3 regions of the Azospirillum thiophilum genome follow, and region 3 is predicted to be linked to each of the others. Evidence: riboswitches for the same ligand, from Rfam matches in the RefSeq annotation. Region 3 holds a riboswitch; each other region holds the start of a gene.
The links. Region 3 has a riboswitch for cobalamin ahead of AL072_RS19000 (energy-coupling factor ABC transporter permease). Riboswitches for the same ligand answer to the same signal wherever they lie in the genome.

Region 1 (7,935 bases), on a different replicon from region 3:
TGGCCGGACCGAAGGAGGCCGCCGCGAGCAGCAGCGTCGCCAGCGGGGACGGTCGGCGGGCCGGGCCGGAGCGGAGATGGACAGGACGCAAGGAAAATCCCCCCAGAGGATGGTTTGCAAAAAGGCATGGAGAGGCGTGCCGCGAAGGCGGGGCTTCGCGGAAGGCGGGTGGTGTTCGGGTCGGGGACGTCGGCCGGTCAGGCGGACGGCGCGGGAGATGGGTGCGGCGGCGTCAACCCATCGGGTCGTCCTCCGCCGGCTCGGCCGGGAGATTGCGGTGCAGGATGTCGGCGGCGTGCGGCGCGTCGGCCAGCAGATGGCCGGCGACGAGGCGGTCGATCCGCTCGGGCGTCAGGTCGCCGTACCAGACCGCATCGGGCTGCACGACCAGCAGCGGGCCGCGGTTGCACGGGTAGAGGCAGCTGGTCCGCGCGCACATCACCCGGCGCGGGCCGGCGTTCAGCGCGCGGTGCCCCTTCATCGCCGCGCGCAGATGCTGGTACAGCGCATCGGCGCCGCGATGCAGGCAGCGGGCGCCGACGCAGACGAAGATCTGCCGGCCATGCTCGGGGATCGCCGACCAGCCGGGCTTCCCGAGGCTGGGCTCGGTCGCGCATACGTCCGTTGCGGCGGAGGCGTCGCTTGCGATGCGGTCGAGGGCGGCGGGCAGGTCCAGCGCGCTTTCCACCGGCGGGGCCAGCCGGACGGTCATCCGGCTGCCCTGCGCTATCCAATGGCTGAGCGCCCCCGGCAGCCATGCCGACAGGCTGGGATCGGCCGGGACCATGCTGGGGATCACCAGCGCTTCGGTCGCGCCGGCCCGCTCCAGCCCGGCCAGGACGGCGGGCAGGGCGGGGCCGGACAGGTCGGCATGGGCGGTCGCCACCGTCACCGTCTCGCCGCGCGCGGCATGGAGGGCGGTCAGCGCCGCCGCCAGGGTCTTGAGGGTCTGGCCATGGTCGAAGGACGCGCGGCCATAGAGGACGATGGTCCGCGCCGGATTCGGCAGGGTCGGGGGCATGGTGCCGTGTTCCATCATGTCATCTCCCCTACAGCGCGGACTTGTGGCGCATGAGCCAGAGGAAGAAGGCGCCGCCGACGAGCGCGGTGACGACGCCGACCGGGATCTCGCGCGGGGCGAAGGCGGTGCGGGCGACGACGTCGACCCACAGCAGCAGCAGCGCGCCGCCCAGCGCCGCCACCGGCAGCAGCGCCCGCAGGGAACCGCCGACCAGCATCCGCGCGATGTGCGGCACCGCCAGCCCGACGAAGCCGATGCCGCCGCAGGCCGACACCAGCGCCCCGGTCATCAGCGCGGTGACGGCGAACAGCTCCAGCCGCAGGCGTCCCGGATCGGTGCCGAGCGAGCGGGCGGCATCGTCGCCCAGCGCCAGCGTGTTGACGGTGTCGGCGCGCAGCCACAGCCAGAGCAGCCCGGCGAGGGTGAGGCCGGCTGGGATGGGCAGGATGCTCCAGCGCGCGGTGCCGAAGCCGCCCATCATCCAGAACAGCGCGGCGTCGGCCCCGCGGTCCATGGCGGCGACGATCAGCGCGTTGGTGACCGCATGCAGGATGAAGGCGACCGCGACCCCGGTCAGCACCAGCCGCTCGCTGCTCACCGTGCCGTCGCGGCCCCGTGCCGCCGCGAAGACGGCCAGCATGGCGGTGAGCGCGCCCAGGAAGGCGGCGGCCGGCAAGCCCACCGATCCGGCCACGGCGCCAGCATAGAGCAGGACGGTCACCGCCCCGACCGAGGCGCCGGCCGACACGCCGAACAGGTAGGGGTCGGCCAGCGGGTTGCGCGTCACCACTTGGAGCACGGCGCCCACCGCCGCCAGCCCGGCCCCGGCCAGCGCGCCCAGCAGCACGCGCGGCAGCCGCAGTTCCCAGACGATGTTGCGCTCGGCCCGGCTGGCGTCGGGGAGCGGGGGGAGCGCCGGCCAAAGCTCGTGCGCGATCACCGCCCAGACCTTGGCGACCGGGATGGGCGCGGCGCCGAAGCCGACGGCGGCGACCAGGGACGGCACGAGAAGGACGGCCAGCAGCAGGGGCAGGCGGGAGCGGCTCATTGCCTGAACAGCTCCGGGTGCAGGGTGCGGGCCATCCGTTCCAGCGCATCGACGTTGCGGGTCGAGGGCGTCTGCTCGGCATAGGTCAGGACGATGAAGCGGCGCTCGCGCACCGCCTCGACATCGGCCAGCTGCGGCGCGGCCAGCAGATGGCGGATCGCCGCCTCGGCCGGGATGCGGTGGTCGCTGACGATGATCCATTGCGGATTCCGCCGCACCATCTCCTCCCAGCTGACCCGGACATAGCTGTTGGGGATGTCGTCGAAGATGTTGCGGCCGCCGGCCAGCTCCATCAGCAGGCTGGTCATGCCCTCGCGCCCGACCGACAGCGGCGCGCCGTCGGTGTGGCAGTCGTCGCAATACATCACGCGCGGACGCTCGGTGGCGGCGGCGGTGCGCTCGGTCACCGCGGCGACGCGGCGGCGGAAATCGGCGACCATCGCTTCGGCGCGCTCGGAAATGCCGAAGATTTTGCCGAGGGACAGCAGGTCGGCGTAGAGCGTGTCCATGCTGATCGGCTCGCGCGGGCCGATGCGGATGCAGCTTTCCCGCAAGCTGTAGGTGGCGACCCCCATCTCGGCCAGCCGCGCCGGGGTGAGGCCGCGCGCCTCGTTGAAGCCGTAGCTCCAGCCGGCGAACAGGAAGTCGGGATCGGCGGACAGCACCGCCTCCAGCGTCGGGGCGCGGTCGGGCAGCCGCGGCAGGGCGGCGACGATGCCGGGCGGGGCGCCGGGCGGGGCGATCAGCCGGTGCTCGGCCCCGGCGATGCCGGAAACGGCGACCAGACGGTCGGCGAGGCCGAGATCCAGCATGGTCTGCGTCATGTTGGTGTCGTGCACCATCGGCCGCTTGGGCGGGCCGGTGAAACGGGCGGTCTCGAAGCAGTTGGCGACCTCGACCGGGTAGCTCTGGGCGTGCGCACCGCAGGCGGCCGTTCCCAGCAGGAGGGCCAGCGCAAGGCCGCGGAGGAAGGGCGGGATCATGAGCGGTCCGTCAGGTGGCCGGCAGGGGAGAGAGGTCGATGCGCAGCCGGCCGTTGCCGGGATGGCGGTCCACCGTGGCGGCGACCCGGTAGACCGCGGCCAGCCGCTCGGGGGTCAGCGCCGCGTCCGGTGGGGCGTCGGACAGCAGGCGGCCGTCCTTCATCAACAGGATGCGGTCGCACCAGCGCGCCGCCAGATCGATGTCGTGCAGTGTCGCCACCACGGTGATGCCGAGGCCGCGCAGCAGGTCGAGCAGGGCGAAGCGGTGGTGGATGTCCAGGTGGTTGGTCGGCTCGTCGAGCAGCAGGATGCGCGGGCGTTGGGCCAGGGCGCGGGCGATCATCGTCCGCTGGCGCTCGCCGCCCGACAGCCGTTCGACCGGGCGGTCGGCCAGCGCGGTCAGCTCCAGCCGGGCCAGCGCGTCCTCGACGATGGCGCGATCCTCCGGCCCCGGACCGGCGAAGGCGGAGCGGCGGTGGGCCAGCCGGCCCATGCCGACCACGTCGCGCACGGTGAAGCCCAGCGCGGCGGCGGAATCCTGCGCCTGGAGCGCCAGCCGGCGGGCCAGCTCCACCGGGCGCAGGGCGCGCGGATCCTCGCCCTCGATGCGGATTCTGCCGGCCGAGGGGGCCTGCAACCCGGCGAGGCAGCGCAGCAGCGTGGTCTTGCCTGACCCGTTGGGGCCGAGGATGCCGAGGAGGATGCCGGGCGGAACGGAGAAGCCGACCTGATGCAGCACGGTCCGGCCGCCCAGACTGCCGCCCAGCCGGCAATCCAGCCCCTCCACCGCGATGGCGGCGGGTGGTGATGGTTTTTGGGATGGTCCGGTCGGGAAAGGCGCTGGCGTCATCCGTGCTTCCTGCCGTTGCGGGGCAGGGGAACCGGGCGGACGACTTGCGGAGCATGCGCGGGCGTATCCTGGACGGACTCCGGCCACACGCATGGCAAGCGTTCCACCGGGACACCCCGCCCGAGGACGATTCGTTGTGGTGCTGGCAGGTCTCCTGGCTTGCGGGTCGTCGCCGGTCCGTCCAGCCTTCCCAGCACCCTGAAGGGCGCCAGTGGCGTAAAATGACGGAACGGCTCACCGCTCACAGTTGCGGGGGCAGCCCCGGCTTTACCGCGAAACGCGGTTCACCGGGTTCCCTCTTAGCTTCCGGCGGAGGCCGCCGGAAGAACCAGTACCGCCGCATTCATGGGCGACCCCGCCGCCGCGGTCAAGGTCCGTCAGCGTGTGGTCCGGGAAATCGCATGTGAGTCCCTCTCCCGTCCCGGGAGAGGGAAGGGGCCCAAGCGCAGCTTGGGAAGGGTGAGGGGTTAGGCACGAAGCCATGCGGTTCGGGACTCTTGGCCCACCCCTCACCCTCCCCACTTCGTGGGTCCAAAGTCGCTCGCAAGTCTCGCGACTGCGCTCCGCCTACGATCACCTTCGGTGCTCGTCCGGCCTGCGTCCGTCGGCTCTGCGCCCTCTCCCGGGGCGGGAGAGGGCAACCGTCGCCAAAGAGATGCGCGCAAAAATAGTATTTCATCCTCGTGGCTGCCCGGTCATGCGTCGCGGTCCGATATGTAATGTTATAACGTAACATATCGAGCGAGCGGGCGGTCCGCAAGGAAAGATCGGCGGGGCTTTCCACATCCCTTTCGACTGCCGCTTCATCGGCTATTAACGTGTTTTTGCTGAATTCGGAGGGTGCGGTCCGCCCATAGGGGTGATGGCGCTGGCGTGGGAATGGCGATGGGCGATTCGGACGATCTTTTCGACATGTACCGCAAGGACCAGGGCAAGGCGGCCCTGAGCGGTCCCACCCTGGCGACCGCCCTTGCCGACACGGTGCGGCGCAGCTTCGCCCAGATCGACGAGCTGTGCGCGGAGGTGACGCGGGCGCTGGCCCAGGCGCGCTACACCACGCGGCTGGCGCAGACGGTGACAGACCGGTCGAGCTATGTGCGGCTCGACCGCCAGTCCGAGAGCTTCCGCGACTATCTGCGCGGCTGGAGCCAGCAGCGGGCGGAAAAGGGCACCGGCGGCATGCATTGGGAGGCGCACATCCTCGTCACCGATCATCGGCGGACGACCAAGGAGATCGGGCTGGGCGTCGCCTTCGAATGGCCGGGCGCAGGGGAGGAGGGCAGCCTCGCCTTCGTCGAATTCTGGCCGACCGGCAGCGGGGTGGCGCTGCCGTCGGACGCGCGCGGCTTCCAGCGCGCGCTGGTCGCCAGCATCATCAAGCTGGAACAGGCCGGCGAACTGTCCAGCGTGAAGGGCCGGGGCTAAAGCGAGGCGTTCAGGCCGGAGGCCGACAGTTCCACCGGCCGGCGGGCCTGGCCGTCGCGGGCATAGGTGCCGTCGCTCGACGCCTTCTCAAGCGCGGCGAGCAGGTTGCGGTTGATGGTCAGCACCGCCTTGCGCAGGGCGACGAGGCCGGCGGCGTTGACCGACACCGCCCGGTCCAGCCGGTCGATGCGTTCCAGCGTCATCGCGCGCAGATCGTCGGGCAGGCGGATGCCCTCGTCGCGCGCCCGCAGCACGGAGGATTCCAGCTGTTCGGCCATCGCCGCCTTGCGGTGGGCGAAGACCTCCAGCCGGTCGAGCATGCCGGCGGCGATGCAGGCAGACTCCTCCTCCAGCACTGCCGACAGCGCCTCGACCGCGTCGAGGAAGTCGCGGACCAGCAGCGCGGTGGCGCCGTCATAGCCGGGATCGGGGGCGGCCGGCCCCTCGGCCGGCCCGGTCTCGGCGATGCGGTCGGGAACGAACTCGTGGATCAGGTCCTTGAGGGTGACGCTCATGATGTGCGCTCCGTTTGGGCTGCCCCCTGGGCGGCATAGAGGCGGGCGATCTCGTCATGCGTCATCCGGCCGATGCCGAGCCCGCCGGACTCGGCGATGGCCTTGCCGTATTCCTGCAGCATCATGCTGCGCCACGGCTTTTCCGCCGGGCCGCCGCCGCCGAACAGCGGGCTTTCGCGCATGCCCGCGAACATGCTCTCCATCAGCTGGCCGACGATCATCGCCTCGAACTCCTTCGCGACCTTGTCGGCGGCGGCCGGATCGGGCAGGGCGGGGGCCGCCGCGGTCTGCGGCGTGGAACGGAGGGTGGGGGCTGCGAGGTCCATCGTCGGCTCCGGGCTTCTTGCGGTCAGATGATTTCCAGGTCGGCATGCAGGGCGCCGGCCGCCTTGATGGCCTGGAGGATCGCCACCATGTCGCGCGGCCCCACCCCAAGCGCGTTCAGCCCGTTGACCAGTTGCTGGAGGCTGACATTGCCGCCGACGGTGACGAACTGGCGGCCGTTGCCCTCCTGTACCTGGACGTCGGTGCGCGGCACCACGACGGTCGAGCCGTTGCTGAAGGGCTGCGGCTGCGACACCTGCGGCGCCTCGACCACGCGGACGGTCAGGTTGCCCTGGGTGATGGCGACGCGGCTGACCCGCACGTCGTCGCCGATGACGATGGTGCCGCTGCGCTCGTCCACCACCACGCGGGCGACGCCGTCGGGCCGCACCGCCAGCTGTTCGATCTCGCCGATCAGGCGGGAGACATTGCCGACATAGCCGCCGGTGATCCGCACGTCGACCGTGGTCAGATCCACCACCCGCGCGTTGCCGGCGCCGAGCCGGCCGTTCACCGCGTCGGCGATGCGGATCGCCGTGGTGAAGTCGGGATTGCGCAGCGCCATCCGCACCGCGCCGATGTCGTTCAGCGCGAATTTCAGCTCGCGTTCCACCGTGGCGCCGTTGGCGATGCGGGCGGTGGTCGGCACCCCCTTGGTCACCGTCGCCGCGGCGCCACCGGCGGAAAAGCCGCTGACCGACAGCGGCCCCTGGGCGACCGCATAGGCCTCGCCGTCGGCGCCCAGCAGCGGCGTGACCACCAGCGTGCCGCCGAGCAGGCTGGTGGCGTCGCCCAGCGCCGAGACGGTGACGTCGACGGTGGTGCCCTGGCGCGGGAAGGGGGGCAGGCTGGTGGTGACCATCACCGCCGCGGCGTTGCGGGTGCGCAAGGTCTCGCCGCGGGTGTTGATGCCCAGCCGCTCCATCATCCCCTTCAGGCTCTGTTCGGTGAAGGGGGTGTTGATCAGCCGGTCGCCGGTGCCGTTCAACCCGACCACCAGACCGTAGCCGACCAGCTGGTTGCGGCGCACCCCGTCGAAGGTGACGAGATCCTTCACCCGCGTCTGCGCCGCCGCCGCGGCCGTCCAGCCCCAGCACAGCGCGAACGCCAGCAGGCAGGCGGCGACGGCTTGGATCGGGCGGCGGACCGGGCTGAACCGGGCGGAGGGGGAGGCGCGATGCATGGGGAGCCTTACCGGTCGTTGGAGCTTGGCCGTTGTCGCTCGGCCGGCGGGGCCTACAGGTAGTTCGACAGGCGCAGCTTGGCGATCCGCGCGGTGGCGCTGGCGGTGGCGTCGAGCTGCGCCTCCAGCTGGCTGATGCGCGTGCTCGCCTCGTAGGGATCGACGCCTTCGAGATTGTCGATCTGCAGGTTCAGGATCGATTTCTGCGTCCGGTGCTGTTCGGCGACGGTGGCGACCTGGGCGCGCTGGATGCCGAGCTGCGCCGTCGCCTCGCGCAGGGTGCCAAGCCCGCCCGACAGTTTGTCGACCGCGGTCTTGATGTAGTCGGGATAGGCGTCCACCGACATGGCGGAGGTGTCGACCGCCGCCAGCATGTAGATGCCCTCCAGCAGCTCGCGCATCATCGGGTCGTTGGCCTGGACGCCGTAGGCGATGGTGGCGGAGTCGGCCGGCCGGCCGCTGACCCGCGGCGAAGCACCGCCGCCGGCCTGATAGGCGGTGGTGCCGGTGTAGAGGCCGCCCTCGAAGCTGTTCGGCGGGGCGGAGCCCGGCGGGTCATAGACCGCGAACAGGGCGTCCAGCGCGG
Region 2 (7,935 bases), on a different replicon from region 3:
ACATGTCCGCGTCTCTCCCGGTTAGTTGTGACAGGTTGTTGTTTCTTGGTTTCAATGCTTGAGGTGATGAAGCTTCTCCCATCTTCGGACGAACCTGCGGTCCGCCGAAGATGGGAGAAGCTCAGGAAGGGAGCGGAACGCGCTCCCTCCCCCCTCACTTCACCAGCGGACAGCCGCTCTGCTTGGGATCGAGGAACGCCGTGTCGGCCGGGATGGTCTTCATGACCTTGTAATAGTCCCAGGCGCCCTTCGATTCGGCCGGAGTCTTCACCTGGACCAGATACATGTCGTGGAACATGCGGCCGTTGGCGGCGATCTTGCCCTTCTTGGCGAACATGTCCTCGACCGGCATCTCGCGCATCTTGGCAGAGACCTTGTCGGCGTCATCGGTCTTGGCCGCCTCGACCGCCTTCAGATAATGCTTCACCGCCGAATAGACGCCGGCCTGCACCATGGTCGGCTTCTTGCCGGACTTGGCTTCGAACTTTTTCGACCAGTCGCGGGTCTGGTCGTCGATGTCCCAGTAGAAGCCGGTGGTCAGCATCAGACCCTGTGCCGCCTGGAGCCCCAGCGCATTGACGTCGGAGATGAACAGCAGCAGGCCGGCCAGGCTCTGGCCCGACTGGGTGATGCCGAACTCGGCGGCCTGCTTGACCGCGTTGGTGGTGTCGCCGCCGGCGTTCGCCAACCCGATCACGTCCGCGCCGGACCCCTGGGCCTGCAGCAGGAAGGACGAGAAGTCGGCGGTGCCCAGCGGGTGCTTGACGGTGCCGGCGATGGTACCGCCCAGCGACTTGACCATCTTGGTGGTCTCCTCCTCCAGCGACTGGCCGAAGGCGTAGTCGGCGGTCACGAAGAACCACTTCTTCTTGCCCTGCTCGTAGAGCGCGCGGCCGGTGCCGGCGGCCATGGCGTAGTTGTCATAGGTCCAGTGGAAGCCGTAGGGGCTGCACTGGGCGCCGCTCAGCGCCGTGGCGCCGGGGCCCGACATCAGGAAGATGCGCTTCTTGTCCCGTGTGATGCCCTGCACCGCCAGGGCCGCGGCCGAGTTCGGCACATCGGCGATGACGTCGACGCCGCCGGTGTCGACCCATTCGCGCGCCTTCGACGCGGCGATGTCGGCCTTGTTCTGGTGGTCGGCCACGACGATTTCCACGGCCGCGCCGGCAACCTTGTTGCCGAACTCCTCCGCCGCCATCCGCGCGGCGATGGCGGAGCCCTCGCCCGCCAGATCGGCGTAGATGCCGGAGCGGTCGTTCAGCACGCCGATGCGGATGACGTTGTCAGACACCTGCGCGGCAGCCGGGGCGGCGACGGACATCGCGGTCCCGGCGAGCGTCAGCAGGGCGGTGCCGGCGAGAAGAAGGGTGCGCATGAAAGGGGCTCTCCCTGTTGGCTTTATTGTCCGGCCCATCCCGGCGGCGGGACGTCGGGCCATGATCGTGGGGACGTCGTCAGGCACAAGTCAGCCTGCACAAGCCCGGCCGACCGCCGCCCCGTTCCCGGATCGGGGTGGAGCGGCATTCGCGCCGGGACTGTCCGGTGATCGGACCGCTTCACACGCCGAGATAGGTGTGGAGCTTGTCCATGTTGGCGTGGAGCTGGTCGTTGGGGATCATGTCCACCACATGCCCTTCCTCCATGACGTAATGGCGGTCGGCGATGGTGGCGGCGAAGCGGAAATTCTGTTCGACCAGGACGATGGTGAAGCCGCGGGCCTTGAGCGCCCGCACCGCCACGCCGATCTGCTCGATGATGACGGGAGCCAGCCCTTCGGTCGGCTCGTCCAGCAGGATCAGGCTGGCACCGGTGCGCAGGATGCGGGCGATCGCCAGCATCTGCTGCTCGCCGCCCGACAGCCGCGTGCCCTGGGTCGAACCGCGCCCCTTCAGGTTGGGGAACAGCTCGTAAATCTGGGCGACGGTCATGCCGCCCTCCTTCACCACCGGCGGCAGCGTCAGGTTCTCGTCGACGCTGAGCGAGGAGAAGATGCCGCGCTCCTCCGGCACGTAGCTGATGCCGAGCCGCGGGATTTTGTGCTGGGCCATGCCGATCAGCTCCTGGCCCTGGAAGCGGATCGAGCCGGTGCGCTTGGCCATGATGCCCATGACGGCGCGCATGGTCGAGGTCTTGCCGGCGCCGTTGCGGCCAAGCAGCGTCACCACCTCGCCCTGCCGCACCTCCAGGCTGACGCCGTGCAGCACATGGCTCTCGCCGTAGAAGCCGTGCAGGTCGGAAATCTCCAGCATGGCCGTTCCCACTCGGGCGGTCTTGGTGTTCATCCCCTCAGGCATGTCCGGTCCCCATATACGCTTCCATCACCTGCGGGTTCTTCGACACCACCTCGTAGGGCCCCTCGGCGAGGATCTCGCCGCGGCGGAGCACGGTGATGGTGTCGGAGAGATGGGCGACGACAGACAGGTTGTGCTCGACCATCAGCACGGTGCGGTCGGCGGCGACGCGCTTGATCAGGGCCGCGGTGCCCTCGATGTCCTCATGGCCCATGCCGGCCAGCGGCTCGTCGAGCAGCATCACCTCGGGGTCGAGCGCCAGGGTGGTGGCGATCTCGAGAGCCCGCTTGCGGCCATAGGGCAGCTCGGCAGCGGTGTGCCCGGCCCAGGGGGAGAGGTTGACCGCCTCGATCAGCTCCAGCGCGCGATCGTGCAGGTCGTAGAGCGACGACTCCGACTTCCAGAAATGGAAGCTGGTGCCGAGCGGGCGCTGGAGCGCGACGCGGACATTCTCCAGCACGCTGAGATGCGGGAAGACGGCCGAGATCTGGAAGGACCGCACCAAGCCCATCAGCGCGATGTCGGCCGGCTTGGTGCGGGTGATGTCGCGGCCCTTGTAGAGGATCTGGCCGCGGGTGGGCGTCAGGAACTTGGTGAGCAGGTTGAACACCGTGCTCTTGCCGGCGCCGTTCGGGCCGATCAGCGCATGGATGGTGCCCCGCTTCACCTGCAGGTTCACCTCCTTGACCGCGACGAAGCCCTTGAACTCCTTCGTCAGGTTGCGCGCTTCCAGAATGATGTCGTCGTTCGGTGCGGCGTTCATCGGTCGCGAATTCTCCTCCCTTCGTCCTTGCTTTGGGTTCCCGGTGGTCCGGGGGCCGGAAGTTCCCGGCTCGGCCGCCATGCGGTGGGACGTTTCACCGATTGTTGTACGCACTATTCGTGCCACAGCGGATATCCCTTCGGTCCGGCGCATGGACCCTTTGTGTCTCCGGTGGTTTGCTCCTGTGCGCTGCCTCCTCCGCTCCCACCGTTGCACTGAAAAGTGTCGGAATCCCGGACACTCTGTCCAGCAAACATGACAGCAGTCAAAAGGTTTGTGTGCAAGATCGTCCGTGCGGCCGGGGCGTGATTGCGCACTTGCCAAACTGTGTGCGCACTGCGATGTTGACCGCCCGACGGTGCCCTGATCGCCCCTACGGACGGCGGGGATAATAGGGAATGCGGTACGGGCCTTCCGGAAAGGCCCCAAGCCGCGGCTGCCCCCGCAACTGTGTGCGGCGAGCGTCCGGTCCATCATGCCACTGACCGCAGGGTCGGGAAGGCGGGCCGCGATGCTGTGACCCGTGAGCCAGGAAACCTGCCGGCGGACCGATGGATTTACCCAACCCCGCCGGGTGTGGCGGGAGAGCAAGGACCAGCCTGATGACCACCCATCCGCTCCACGCCACCGCCGGTTCCGCGACCCGTAGCGCCGCCCGGACCTCGGTCGCCGCCTTCGCCGCGATCCTGCTTGGCAGCTTCCTGCTGTATGGCGTCGGCTTCGCCCAGCCGCAGCAGATCCACGATGCGGCGCATGACACCCGCCATTCCTTCGCGTTTCCCTGCCACTAAGCCCAAGTCATGGATCTGATCCGGCGGCTGTTCACAGCCGCTTTGGTCGCGGGCGTGCTCTCCGGCACGGCCGCTTCCGTCGTTCAGCAGGCGACGACCGTCCCGCTGATCCTCGAGGCCGAGAAATACGAGGTGGTGACCCCGCCCGTCGCCTCCCTCACTGCCCCTGCCCCTGCCGGCGGTGCCGCCGACTCCCACCAGCACGGCCCCGTGCGCGAGGTTGGCGAGGGCGTGCCGACCACGCCGGACGAGGCGATGCAGCGCATCGGCCTGACCATCGTCGCCAACCTGTTGACCGGCGTGGCCTATGCGCTGCTGCTCGGCGCCGCCATGCTGCTGGCCGGCCGGCCCGTCGATGCCCGCCGCGGGTTGGTCTGGGGTGTCGGCGGCTTCTTCGCCGTCTCGCTGGCCCCCTCCTTCGGCCTGGCTCCGGAACTGCCGGGCATGGCCGGGGCCGAGTTGGAAGCCCGTCAGCTCTGGTGGCTCGCCGCATCGGTCGGGGCCGGCATCGGCATGGCGGCGCTCGCCTTCGCCCGCAACCGGTTGGTCATCGCCGTCGCCGTGCTGATCGCGGCACTGCCCCATCTGGTCGGCGCCCCCCATCCGGAAAGCGCCGAAGGCGCTGTCCCGCCGGAGTTGGCGGCCCGGTTCGTCGCCGCCTCGCTCGGCACCGCCGCCCTGTTCTGGGCGATCCTGGGCTCCGTCTGCGGCTGGCTGATGAGCGGGCTGGCCGCCGAACCCAGCCCCGCCGCCCGGTTGCAGACCGGCACGCGTTAAGGAGCCGAACCCATGTCCGCACCTGCAAAAACGGTTGCCGGGAAAGTTCCGGCGACCGTCATCACCGGCTTCCTCGGCGCTGGCAAGACCACGCTGATCCGCGGCCTGCTGGAAAAGGCCGAAGGCCGCCGGCTGGCCCTGATCATCAACGAGTTCGGCGATGTCGGCATCGACGGCGACATCCTGCGCGCCTGCGGCAGCCCGACCTGCACCGAAGACGACGTGATCGAGCTGGCGAACGGCTGCCTGTGCTGCACCGTCGCCGACGATTTCGTCCCGGCCATCGAAAAGCTGCTGGCCCGGCCGCAGCCGCCCGAGCATATTGTGATCGAAACGAGCGGCCTGGCCTTGCCCAAGCCGCTGGTCCAGGCCTTCCACTGGCCGGCGATCAAGTCGCGCGTCACCGTGGACGGCGTCATCGCCGTGGTCGACGCCGCCGCTGCGGCGGAGGGTCGTTTCGCCCCCGATCCGGCGGCCCTGGCGGCCCAGCGCGACGCCGCCGGCACGGTCGACCACGAGACGCCGGTCGAGGAGGTGTTCGAGGACCAGCTGCTCTGTGCCGACCTGATCGTCGTCAACAAGACCGATCTGGTCGACGCCGCCGACCTCGCCCGCGTCGAGGATCTGATCCGCGAGGCCCTCGGCCACGCCGCCGGACGCGCCATCGGCAGCGGCGCCAAGCTGGTCCGCGCTTCCCAGGGGTCCGTCGATCCGCTGGTTCTGCTCGGCGTCGGAGCGGCGGTGGAGGACGACCTAGCCAACCGCCCCAGCCATCATGACGATGAGGAAGGCCACGACCACGACGACTTCACCAGCTTCGTCGTGGAACTGCCGTCCCAGCCCGATCCCGCCGCCCTGGTGAAAACCTTGGAGGATGTGGCCGCCCTGCATGGCGTGCTGCGCCTGAAGGGCTTCATCGACGTGCCCGGCAAGCCGATGCGCCTGCTGGTGCAGGGGGTCGGCATCCGCGTGCAGAGCCATTACGACCGCCTGTGGAAACCCGGCGAGGAGCGCCGCAGCCGGCTGGTGGTGATCGGCGAAACCGGGCTTGACCGCGAGGCGGTGACGGCGGCGGTTGTTGGGTAAGAATTAAGCTGTTGCGGCGTTTGCCCCCTCCCTAACCCTCCCCCGCTTTGCGGGAGAGGGGATTGCCGCCGCATCGCAAATCTACCCTCTCCCTCGAAGAGGGGGAGGGAGGGGGCGCCGCCGCCCCTGGAACATCGACTCATGCATCTGCTCGCCGCCCGCCAGGACGAACTCGACGCCGGCCCCCAGGCCGAAGATCTGGGGCAGACGCCGGCCGACCTCGTCATGCTGTCCTTTTCCGACAGCGACCTGACCGCGCTCGCCGCCGCATGGCGGACCGGCCGCGAACACCTGCCCAGCCTTCGCCTCGCCAACCTGAACCGGCTGGGACATCCGCTGTCGGTCGATCTCTATGCCGACAGCATCGTTGCCAGGGCGAAACTGGTGGTGCTGCGCCTGCTGGGCGGCAACGGCTATTGGCGCTACGGCCTCGACCGGCTGTCCAGCCTCTGCCGGGAGCGCAACATCCCGCTGGCCGTTCTGCCGGGGGAGGCGCAGCCCGACCCCAACCTCACCGCCTACGGCACCGTCGCGCCCGAGGCCGCCATCCGGCTGTGGCGCTATTTCACCGAGGGCGGACCGGCCAACATGGCCAATCTGCTGGCCGCCGCCGCCACGCTGGCCGGCACCCCCCTGCCCCATGAGGACCCGGCCCCGGTCCCCCGATTCGGCGCCTATGAGGGCTGGAGCGGGACCATTGCCGCCGACGCCCCGGTCGCCGCGGTGGTGTTCTACCGCTCCCACCTGCTGGCCGGCGATCTGGCGCCGGTCCATGCGCTGTGCGATGCGCTGGCCGAACGCGGCCTCGGCCCGCGCCCCCTGTTCGTCGCCAGCCTGAAGGAGCCGGACTGCGCCGCCTGGATGCGCGCCAGCCTGATCGCGCAGGATGCCGCCATCGTCGTCAACACCACCGCATTCTCGGCGTCGCGCGAGGATGGCTCCCCGCTGGAGGCCAATGGCAGGCCCGTTCTGCAGGCCATCCTGTCGACGACGCCGGAAGCCGGCTGGCGTGCCTCGTCGCGCGGGCTGGGACCGTCCGACCTGGCGATGAATGTCGTGCTGCCGGAGATGGACGGCCGCATCGTCGCCCGCGCCGTCGCCTTCAAGGCGGCGGGGGAGCCCGATCCCGACCTGCAATTCGCCGCCCCGGCCCTGCGCCCGATCCCCGACCGGATCGCCTTCACCGCCGACCTCGCCGCCGGCTGGGTCCGGCTGGCCCGCACCCCGCGGGCGGAACGGCGCCTGGCCCTGGTGCTGTCCGACTATCCCGGCCCAGGCGGCGGCATCGGCCATGCGGTCGGGTTGGACAGCCCGGCGAGCACCGTCGCGATGCTGCGCCGCCTGTCCGCCGAGGGCTACGCGCTGTCCGGGACTCCGGACACCAGCGCCGACCTGATGGCGGCGCTGACCGCTGTACCCGTCCCGACCCTGACCCTGGCCGAGTATGAGCGGCTCGCCCCCGCGGACATCCGCGCCCGCATCGCCGCGACCTGGGGCGGGCCGTCCGCCGACCCGGCCTTGCGGAACGGCGCCTTCGCCTTCCGCGCCCTGTCCTGCGGCAATGCGGTGGTGGCGGTGCAGCCCAGCCGCGGCCACGGTCCTCTCACCACCGCCCAGCATCACGACCCCGACACGCCGCCCAGCCACGGCTATCTCGCCTTCCACCTCTGGCTCCGCCATGTGGCGGGGATCCACGCCCTGGTGCAGATCGGCGCCCACGGCACCCTGGAATGGCTGCCGGGCAAGGCGGTGGCGCTGTCGGCGGATTGCTGGCCGGAGATCGTCGGCGGCGCCCTGCCGGTGCTCTACCCCTTCATCGTCAACAACCCCGGCGAGGGGGTGCAGGCCCGCCGCCGCCTCGGCGCGGTGCTGATCGGCCACCTGACCCCGCCGCCGGTGGAGGCCGGTCTGTATGGCGACCTCGCCGGGCTGGAATCCGCCATCGACGAATATTCGCAGGCGACCGGGCTCGATCCCCGGCGGCTCGGCATGCTGCGCGAGACCATCCTCGACCTTGCCTGGAAGACCGGCGTCGCCGCCGATTGCAACCTGCGGCCCGACGACGATCCCAACGCCATCCTGTCGCGGCTGGACGCCCATCTCTGCGACATCAAGGAGATGCAGATCCGCGACGGCCTGCATGTCTTCGGCCTCAGTCCCGACGGCGAGCGCCGCGACCGCCTGACGGCTGCCGTTGCCCGAACCGCCGATCCGGCAGCCGTCTCCA
Region 3 (7,935 bases):
TCGATCGCCAGCGGGGCGCCGAAGATGTCGCCGACATAATGGCTGTAATAGGCCCAGTTGGTGCCGAACTGGAATTCCATGGTGATGCCGGTGGCCACCCCCATGGCGAAGTTGATGCCGAACAGCTTGCCCCAGAACCGGGTCATGTCGCGCCAGATGGTGCGACCGGTCATCACATAGACGCTTTCCATGATGGCCAGCAGGAAGGACAGCCCCAGCGTCAGGGGCACGAACAGGAAATGGTAGAGCGCCGTCATGCCGAATTGCAGGCGTGACAGGCTCATCGGATCGAGATCGAACATAATGCGTCTTGAATCCTCAACGCGGCGGGGCCGAGGCGGTCAGGCGGCTGTCCATGGCGGACGCGTCGATGACCGGGCGGTGCGCACCGTCGAACAGGAACACCCGCATCGTCACCACCACGCACAGCTTGATCAACAAGGTGGCGGTGATGGCGCGGGCGAGCGGGGATGAAAGGGTCCATGACCGGGCCGGTGCACGGCGCGGCCCGACGGGCAATGGTGACGCCTTGCCCTGGTCTTGCGTGCTCATGTCGGGTCCTTTCGGACAAAAGGGGAGCGTTCGGCCGGCAAAGCCGGCACGTCGCGCAGGAACGGCGGTCATCTCAGAGCGGCAGGGGCGTCGGCGGGCCGCGCGGCCAGGCGCTGCCGGCGGGCCGGCCCGCCGGCAGGGTGGCCGGGGCGGCCGGTGTTTCGCAACGGACGGCGCGGGCACCCGGAACAGGAAGCTCCACGGGTGCCGGCATGTCGGTGCCGCCATGCAGGATCGGCAGGCAGAACAGGCAGAAGGCACCCGCGTGTTCGCCGTCATGTCCGTCGTCGGAGCGCCCGTCACCAGGCAGTCCGGCTGCGACGGGTTCGCCGGTCCGGCGGTCGATGACGACGAGGCCGGCGGCGGTACAGATGACGATGCGGTCGTCGAGCAGGCCTTCCGCGAACAGCGGGGTCCGGGCGGCGGGCGGCGGCAGCAGGGCGGCGGTCAGCGCTTGTCCGGTCAGCAGGGCCAGACAGCACAGCGCGCCGATGCGCAGGCGCAGGAAGTCCGGAAGGGCGGTCAATACCGCCCCCGACCGCACGCTGGCCGATAAGCCGGCCGACAAGCCGGCCGATAGTCCAGCCGGCCTCCGCCCATGCGGTGCGTATGGCCGGCGCGCGCGTCGGCGGCGCCCGGCAGGCTTGGGGGCAGGCAGAGGAACGGGGTGGATGCGCGAGGCATGGCGGACGGGCGTCGATGGAACGGGAGAAATGCGAGCGGGAAAGAAGCGGCCACGCCATCCTTTCCGTTTGTATTGAATCCGCGATCAGGCGGATCCCCGGCACGGAGGAGGCTTGGTTTGCTCGGACGGGCCGCAGGCGACCGCGGGAGAGATGCCGGGGTTTTCGATCCGTCGGGCACGGACTCCGGCCATGCGCACAATCATGGCGTTACGGGCCACGCGGCGGAGAGGCGTCGGTCAGGGTGCGGACGGGAAGGGAATGGAACGCCGGCTCAGCCAGCGGCCGGCGGTGCACGCGCCTGGAGGCTGGACAGGAACCAGCCGGCCGCGACGACATCGCCGGGCAGGGTGCGGGAATCGGCAAGCACCATGGCTTGGGCGGGGGTGGCCAGCGGCGGCTGGGGCGGAAGCCCGGCGCCGGCCATGATCGGGCAGAGCGGGCAATGCCCCTTCGCGGCGCCAGTCGAGCCGGAGCCGCCGTCATCCGGGACCGGCTGCCCGTCGGCATCGACGGTGATCGTCCTGATGCCGTCGACGGAGCAGATGGAGATCGTCTCCAATCCGCCGGAACCGCTATCCAATGCCATGGCCGGCATCGTCACGCTCCACACCATCATCTGGACGACAAACGCCAGAATTCCGGCCAGAAGGCCGGCGCTGCGGATGCGGTCGGTGAAGGTGCGAGGAAGGGTCAAGGTCCCGGTCGCTCGTCGGTTGTACCGCCGGAAGGAACAGGCGGCCAAATCATTGTGCGGGACTCATGGCATGGAACCGGAGCCCCGGCAAGACATTACTCCGCCCATGGACATCCATGGACATCGCGCGGCGCCGTCCGGCCGGGAACCCGTCCCCGGCAGGCCGGCGGGCGCGATCCGCTCAGGCGCCCTGATGGAGGCGTGCGTTGAACAGCGGGCCCTGGCTGTAGCGGTGCAGCGCCTTGGCGACGGCCAGAACGGCGAGGTCGGCCAGCGGCTCGATGATGATGACGCTCATATAGGCGGCGCCGAAGCTGGCGACCTCCGCGACATTCTCGGCGGTGAAGCCGTGGCCGTAGAAGGCCCAGAACGCCACCCAGGCGACGATGCCGCCCTGATAGGCGGTGGAGAGGGCCAGCGCCTGCGAGTATTTCAGTTCCACATAGGGGGTCGATGCCGGAACGATCCGCTTCGCCAGCAGGCCGATGCCCCACAGCGGAACCAGCAGGGTCGTGACGTTCATCCCATATTGCGGCAGGTCGAAGGGGGCGAAGAGCACGCCCTGGATCAGCAGGCCGGCGGCAAGGCCGATGGCCGTCGCCCCGGCACCGAACAGCAGCAGCAGGGTCGATCCGAGGATGAGATGCACCTCCGACACGCCGACCGGGTGATGCGGCAGGATCTCGAAGAAGGAGAAGACGAGGGCGGTGGCGATCAGGCTGCGCAGAGCCAGCGGCACGACGCCGCCGTCGTTGCGGATTCCATCCAGCGCCATTTTCCCGGCAAGGGCGAAGGCGCCGGCCGCCGTTGCGTAACTGAGGACGATCTTGGCGCCGTCGACGACGCCGGGTTCGATGTGCATGCTGTGTGCCCTTTCCAGATCAGCCATGGTCGAAAAGGGGCGCTGTCGCGGACCGGTGCCGGCATCGCATTCCCCCAATCGCAGGAGCGCTGTCCCTGGGCATGGGGCCGGACGGACGGCTTGCGGGGGTGCGGGCGGCCGGGAACTCCGGGAACCCATCGCATCGGCAAGCGGTCGCCGGGGCACCCCGCCCGAGGACGTTCGATCGGTCAGGCAGGTCTCCTGGCTTGCGGGTCCAGGCTGCTTCGTCGGGCCTTCCCGGCGCTGCCCGCGGCGAAGCGGGCAAACGCGCCAGTGACGCTGAAAGGACGAAGCGGCTCGCCGCTCACAGTTGCGGGGGCAGCGCCGGTCTTGCCTCCTTCCCCGGTCGGGGGGCGGCGCACCGGCTTCCCTCTTAGCCTTGCACGTCCGGGGATGCCCGCGGACGTGCAAGGAACCATAACCATCCTCACGGTAAGGTCAGGATGCGTCCGCCGTCAATAGGCTCCCCCGCGGCTGGCCGGACGGCCGGGGGCACGTCTTCCGGCCCTGTCCGGCCCTGTCCGGATCGGTGCCGGAACGGGTCATTGGTAGAAGAATGACCTCGTCTTGCGCGGGCGGCCCGGGCTATGGTGCGACGACGCCGTGCATCCGCGACAGTTTCGGGACACGGCAGGGCGGGTGGTCGGCGGATTGGTCGGCGGAGTGGAATGATCCTGGACCGGAACGGAAGGCGACGGGCGTGGCGGATCGGCGGTTTGGCCGGTGCGGTCGCGCTGCTGTTGCAGATCGTTTCCTGGGCCTGGATGCCCGCTGTGATCCAGGCAGCCAATGCCGCCGATACCAGCCGGATCGTGATCTGCGCGCCGGACGGCTTCAAGACGGTGCTGCTCGATGATCGCGGGATGCCGGTCGATCCGGACGCCGCGGACAGCGGCGCGCCCGAACACGCCATGTCCGGCGGTTCCTGCCCGTTGTGCCCCCTGATCGGCGGCTTGGCCATGCCGCCGCTCGCCGTGTTCGCGATGTCCGTCGATTTCGAACGGCATGGTCCCGAGCAACTGCCCGGCAGCCGCATCGCTGCCGGCTGGTTCCTGTCCACCCTCCAGGCGCGCGCACCGCCAGTCACCGGTTGATCGCCCCGCGGCGCAAGCGGGCTTCATGCTTGCCGCCGCCCTGCCATGATCGATCGACCGGAGTTTCCGCATGCCCGATCTCCTCTTCGGGGAGGCGGCCGGCACGACCGCGTTCGCCCCCGTCGTCCAGCCTCTTCCCGGGGCGACGACGGATGAACCGCTGTTCGATGCCGTCGCCACCCCGAACGACAGCGGCACCCGTCACGGCCGCGTCCTGTTCGCCGGTGTCCTCGCCGCCTATTTCGCCATCACCCTGTACGCCTGGCTGCGGCTCGGCGCCTGGCCGATGGCCGTCTATTCCCTGCTCGTCCTCGCCTTTGCCCTCTGGTCCGTGTACGCCGACGCCCGGCGCCGGCGGCAGGCCGAGCGCATCCGCATCTGGCCGGACCACACCCTTCTGGAGCGCATCGACGGCTCCGGACGGCGGTCGGCCAGCGAATGGCAGACCGCTTGGCTGCGGCTGGCGGTCGTTCCCGGCGGGGCCGGCGGCCCTGAACTGCGCCTGACCAGCCATGGCCGGTCGGAAACCGTCGGCACCTTCCTGACCGGGCCCGAGCGGCTCGATCTGGCGAAGGCGCTGGCCCGTCACATCGGCCGCGCGCCTGCAGCGCGCTGAGCCGCAACGTCATCTCCCTCCGCGTCATTCCCGGCGCGCTCCGCTTTCAAAGACCCGGCCCGCACCGGCACCGCATGGCGGAGCCGGCGGCGGCCCGGCCTGATCCAGGAAAGACCCGATGCCCAGCCACTCTCTGAGAACCATGACCCGCCCGGCCTTGCTGGCCGCGCTGATGGCAAGCGCGGCGTCGGTGGCGTTCGCCCAGGATGCCGCTCCTCCCACCCTGCTGCCGCCGGTCACCGTGACCGGCAATGCCGGCTCGTCGCTCACCGTGCCGGCGACGGACGAGGCGGCACAGCTGATCCGGCGCACGCCGGGCGGCGTCGAACTCGTGCCCGACACGGCTTTCAAGAACGGCGCCGCGAACACGATCAGGGACGTGCTCGGCTGGGTGCCGGGCGTCGTGACGCAGCCCAAATCGAACGTCGACAACCGGGTGTCGATCCGCGGCTCCGGCCTGACGCGCAACTACGGCAATCGCGGCGTCAATCTTTACATGGACGGCATCCCGATCAACACCTCCGACGGCCTGTTCGACGTCTTCGAGATCGATCCCAGCGCCTACCGCTATGTCGAGGTCTACAAGGGGGCCAACTCGCTGCGCTACGGCGGCAATGCGCTGGGCGGCGCGGTCAATTTCGTCACGCCGACCGGCCGCGACGCCTCCCGCTTCGACGGACGCTTCGATGTGGGGAGCTTCGGATATGTGAGGGGGCAGGCGAGCACGGGGGGAGCCTCCGGAGCGTTCGACTATTTCGCCAACATGTCCATGCAGCGCGAGGACGGCTATCGCGACCACAGCGACGGCCATATCGGGCGTGGCAGCGTCAACATGGGCTATCGCATCTCTCCGGACGCCGAAACGCGATTCTATGTGAACGCCAATTCCTGGCGCCAGCGCCTGCCCGGCGAACTGACCAAGAGCGCGGCGCTGGACACGCCGAAATCGGCGGATTCCGAGTTCGTGCGCCAGGACCAGCAGCGCAACATCGATTCGATCCGGATCGCCAACAAGACCACGCTGCGCTTCGACGGCACCGAGGTCGAGTTCGGCGTCTTCAACCACCGCCGCCATGTCGACCACCCGATCTACCGCTATCTCGACTATACCGTGAACGATTATGGCGGCTTCGTCGGCGCCACCGACGACCGGACAGTCGCCGGTTTCCGCAACCGGCTCTCCGTCGGGGCGAACGTGCTCAACGGCACGCTGGACTACGAGGAGTTCGCCAATGTCGGCAATGCCGTGAAAGGCGCGCTGGCCTTCTCGACGCGGGACAGGTCCGAAAACTATTCGGTCCATGCGGAGAACGCCTTCCACGTCCGGCCGGACGTCGCCCTGGTCGCCGGTGTCCAGTACCTGCACGCGGTCCGCGACCGGACCGACCGTTTCCTCGGTGACGGCGACCAGTCCGGCCGCCGGACCTACGACCTGTGGAGCCCCAAGGTCGGGGCGATGTGGGACGTCGACCCGAACTGGCAGCTGTTCGCCAACGTTTCGCGCAGCGCGGAGGTGCCGACCTTCGACTCGAACAGCTTCGCGTCTCCGGCGTCTTCCAACGTCAAGGCCCAGACCGCGACCACCTACGAGATCGGCACGCGGGGCCGCCGGACCGACGTCACCTGGGATCTCGCGCTCTACCGGTCGCAGATCCGCAACGAACTGCAATGCGTCACCACCTCGCCCTACAGCACCTGTTCGGTGCGGAATGCCGACAAGACCGTGCATCAGGGCGTCGAACTGGGCCTCGGGCTGGCCGTCCTCAAGGATCTCGCCGCCCGCGAGGACCGCACCTGGCTGAACCTCACCTACACCTACAACGACTTCTTCTTCGATGGAGCGTCCTATCACGGTAACAGCCTGCCCGGCGTCCCGCCGCATTCCATCCGCGCCGAACTGCTCTACAAGCACCCCAGCGGCTTCCATGCCGGGCCGAGCGTCGACTGGATGCCGAAATCCTTCTATGCCGACAATGCCAACACCCTTGCGGTCGATCCGTACGAGCTGCTGAACCTCAAAATCGGCTTCGACCAGGGGGCCGGCTGGTCGGGCTATCTCGAGGGACGGAACCTGCTGGACAAGCGCTACATCTCATCCACCATCACCGCCGAAACCGCGACGGCCGCATCGGCCCTGTTCAATCCGGGCTATGGCCGCGCTGTCTATGCCGGGCTGCGGCTGGTCTGGTAGGCAGGGCGGCTGCGAAGGCGGAGAGGTTTCCCCGGGAACGGGGCCTGTCCGCCTCCTCAACGCCCCCTCAATGCCCCTTCAATGAAGGATCTGGTGCAGGAAGGAGCGCGTCCGTTCGTGGCGGGGGGCATCGAAGAACGCGTCGGGAGCGGCGCATTCGACGATCCGGCCGCCGTCCATGAAGACCACGCGGTCGGCCACCCGGCGGGCGAAGCCCATCTCATGGGTCACCACGATCATGGTCATCCCGTCTTCGGCCAGGGACACCATGGTCTCCAGCACCTCCTTCACCATCTCCGGATCGAGCGCCGAGGTCGGCTCGTCGAACAGCATCACCCGCGGCTCCATGCACAGGGCGCGGGCGATGGCCACCCGCTGCTGCTGCCCGCCGGAGAGCTGGCCCGGGAATTTCGCCGCCTGCTCGGCGATGCGGACGCGCCGCAGCAGCTGCATCGCCCGGTCTTCGGCGTCCCGCCGCGATGTCCCGCGCGCCAGCATCTGCGGCAGGGCGCAGTTGTCGAGAATCGACAGATGGGGAAACAGGTTGAAGTGTTGGAACACCATGCCGACCTCGCGGCGGACGGCGTCGATGTTGCGCACGCTGTCGGTCAGCTCCACCCCATTGACGGCGATGCGGCCGGCCTGGTGCTCCTCCAGCCGGTTGATGCAGCGGATCAGCGTCGATTTGCCGGACCCCGACGGGCCGCAGACGACGATGCGCTCGCCCGCGGCCACCGTCAGGCTGACCTGGTCGAGGACCTGGAAGGTGCCGTACCATTTGTCGACCGCTTCGATCTGGATGGCGGGCAGGATGACGGGGCTTGCGGCGGCGGTTGCGGGTGCGGTCATCAGCGGTTGTCCTTTTCCTGGACGCGGCCTTCCAGCCAGCGGGCGTAGAGCGAGATGGCGAAGCAGATGAGGAAATAGACGGCCCCGACGAACAGGTAGCCTTCCGCGTAGGGAGCCGGCCAGACCGGGTCGGAGGCGGCGGTGCGCCCGGCGCTCAGCATGTCGAACACGCCGACGATCAGCACCAGGCTGGTGTTCTTGACCATGACGATGGCGGTGTTGGTCAGCGGCGGGATGACCTTCTGGATCGCCTGGGGCAGCACGACGTGCCACACCGACTTCCACACCGGGATGCCCAGCGCGCGCGCCGCCTCCATCTGCCCGCCGGGGACGCCCTGCAGGCCGCCGCGGATCACCTCCGCCAGATAGG

Region 1: linked by a shared signal. The riboswitch ahead of AL072_RS31365 (ABC transporter ATP-binding protein) and the one ahead of AL072_RS19000 (energy-coupling factor ABC transporter permease) in region 3 are both predicted to bind cobalamin.
Region 2: linked by a shared signal. The riboswitch ahead of AL072_RS25295 (CbtB domain-containing protein) and the one ahead of AL072_RS19000 (energy-coupling factor ABC transporter permease) in region 3 are both predicted to bind cobalamin.

The regions. Positions count from the first base shown of each region.
Region 1 covers NZ_CP012406.1:676,219-684,153, forward strand. Annotated here, with positions in the region: gene AL072_RS31345 (TonB-dependent receptor) at 1-91, opposite strand, end outside; gene AL072_RS31350 ((2Fe-2S) ferredoxin domain-containing protein) at 233-1,039, opposite strand; gene AL072_RS31355 (FecCD family ABC transporter permease) at 1,050-2,069, opposite strand; gene AL072_RS31360 (ABC transporter substrate-binding protein) at 2,066-3,052, opposite strand; gene AL072_RS31365 (ABC transporter ATP-binding protein) at 3,063-3,902, opposite strand; cobalamin riboswitch at 4,030-4,250, opposite strand; gene AL072_RS31370 (hypothetical protein) at 4,788-5,327, shown strand; gene AL072_RS31375 (flagellar protein FlgN) at 5,324-5,842, opposite strand; gene AL072_RS31380 (rod-binding protein) at 5,839-6,168, opposite strand; gene AL072_RS31385 (flagellar basal body P-ring protein FlgI) at 6,192-7,349, opposite strand; gene AL072_RS31390 (flagellin) at 7,403-7,935, opposite strand, start outside.
Region 2 covers NZ_CP012404.1:550,156-558,090, forward strand. Annotated here, with positions in the region: gene AL072_RS25275 (branched-chain amino acid ABC transporter permease) at 1-4, opposite strand, end outside; gene AL072_RS25280 (ABC transporter substrate-binding protein) at 155-1,375, opposite strand; gene AL072_RS25285 (ABC transporter ATP-binding protein) at 1,557-2,294, opposite strand; gene AL072_RS25290 (ABC transporter ATP-binding protein) at 2,287-3,054, opposite strand; cobalamin riboswitch at 3,394-3,613, shown strand; gene AL072_RS25295 (CbtB domain-containing protein) at 3,657-3,845, shown strand; gene AL072_RS25300 (CbtA family protein) at 3,855-4,622, shown strand; gene cobW (cobalamin biosynthesis protein CobW) at 4,635-5,708, shown strand; gene cobN (cobaltochelatase subunit CobN) at 5,850-7,935, shown strand, end outside.
Region 3 covers NZ_CP012402.1:1,227,264-1,235,198, reverse strand. Annotated here, with positions in the region: gene AL072_RS19020 (cytochrome ubiquinol oxidase subunit I) at 1-302, opposite strand, end outside; gene AL072_RS19015 (hypothetical protein) at 319-552, opposite strand; gene AL072_RS19010 (DUF2946 family protein) at 626-1,078, opposite strand; gene AL072_RS19005 (DUF2946 family protein) at 1,510-1,932, opposite strand; gene AL072_RS19000 (energy-coupling factor ABC transporter permease) at 2,114-2,794, opposite strand; cobalamin riboswitch at 2,990-3,250, opposite strand; gene AL072_RS18995 (DUF2946 family protein) at 3,484-3,909, shown strand; gene AL072_RS18990 (DUF2244 domain-containing protein) at 3,980-4,525, shown strand; gene AL072_RS18985 (TonB-dependent receptor family protein) at 4,644-6,716, shown strand; gene AL072_RS18980 (amino acid ABC transporter ATP-binding protein) at 6,795-7,565, opposite strand; gene AL072_RS18975 (amino acid ABC transporter permease) at 7,565-7,935, opposite strand, start outside.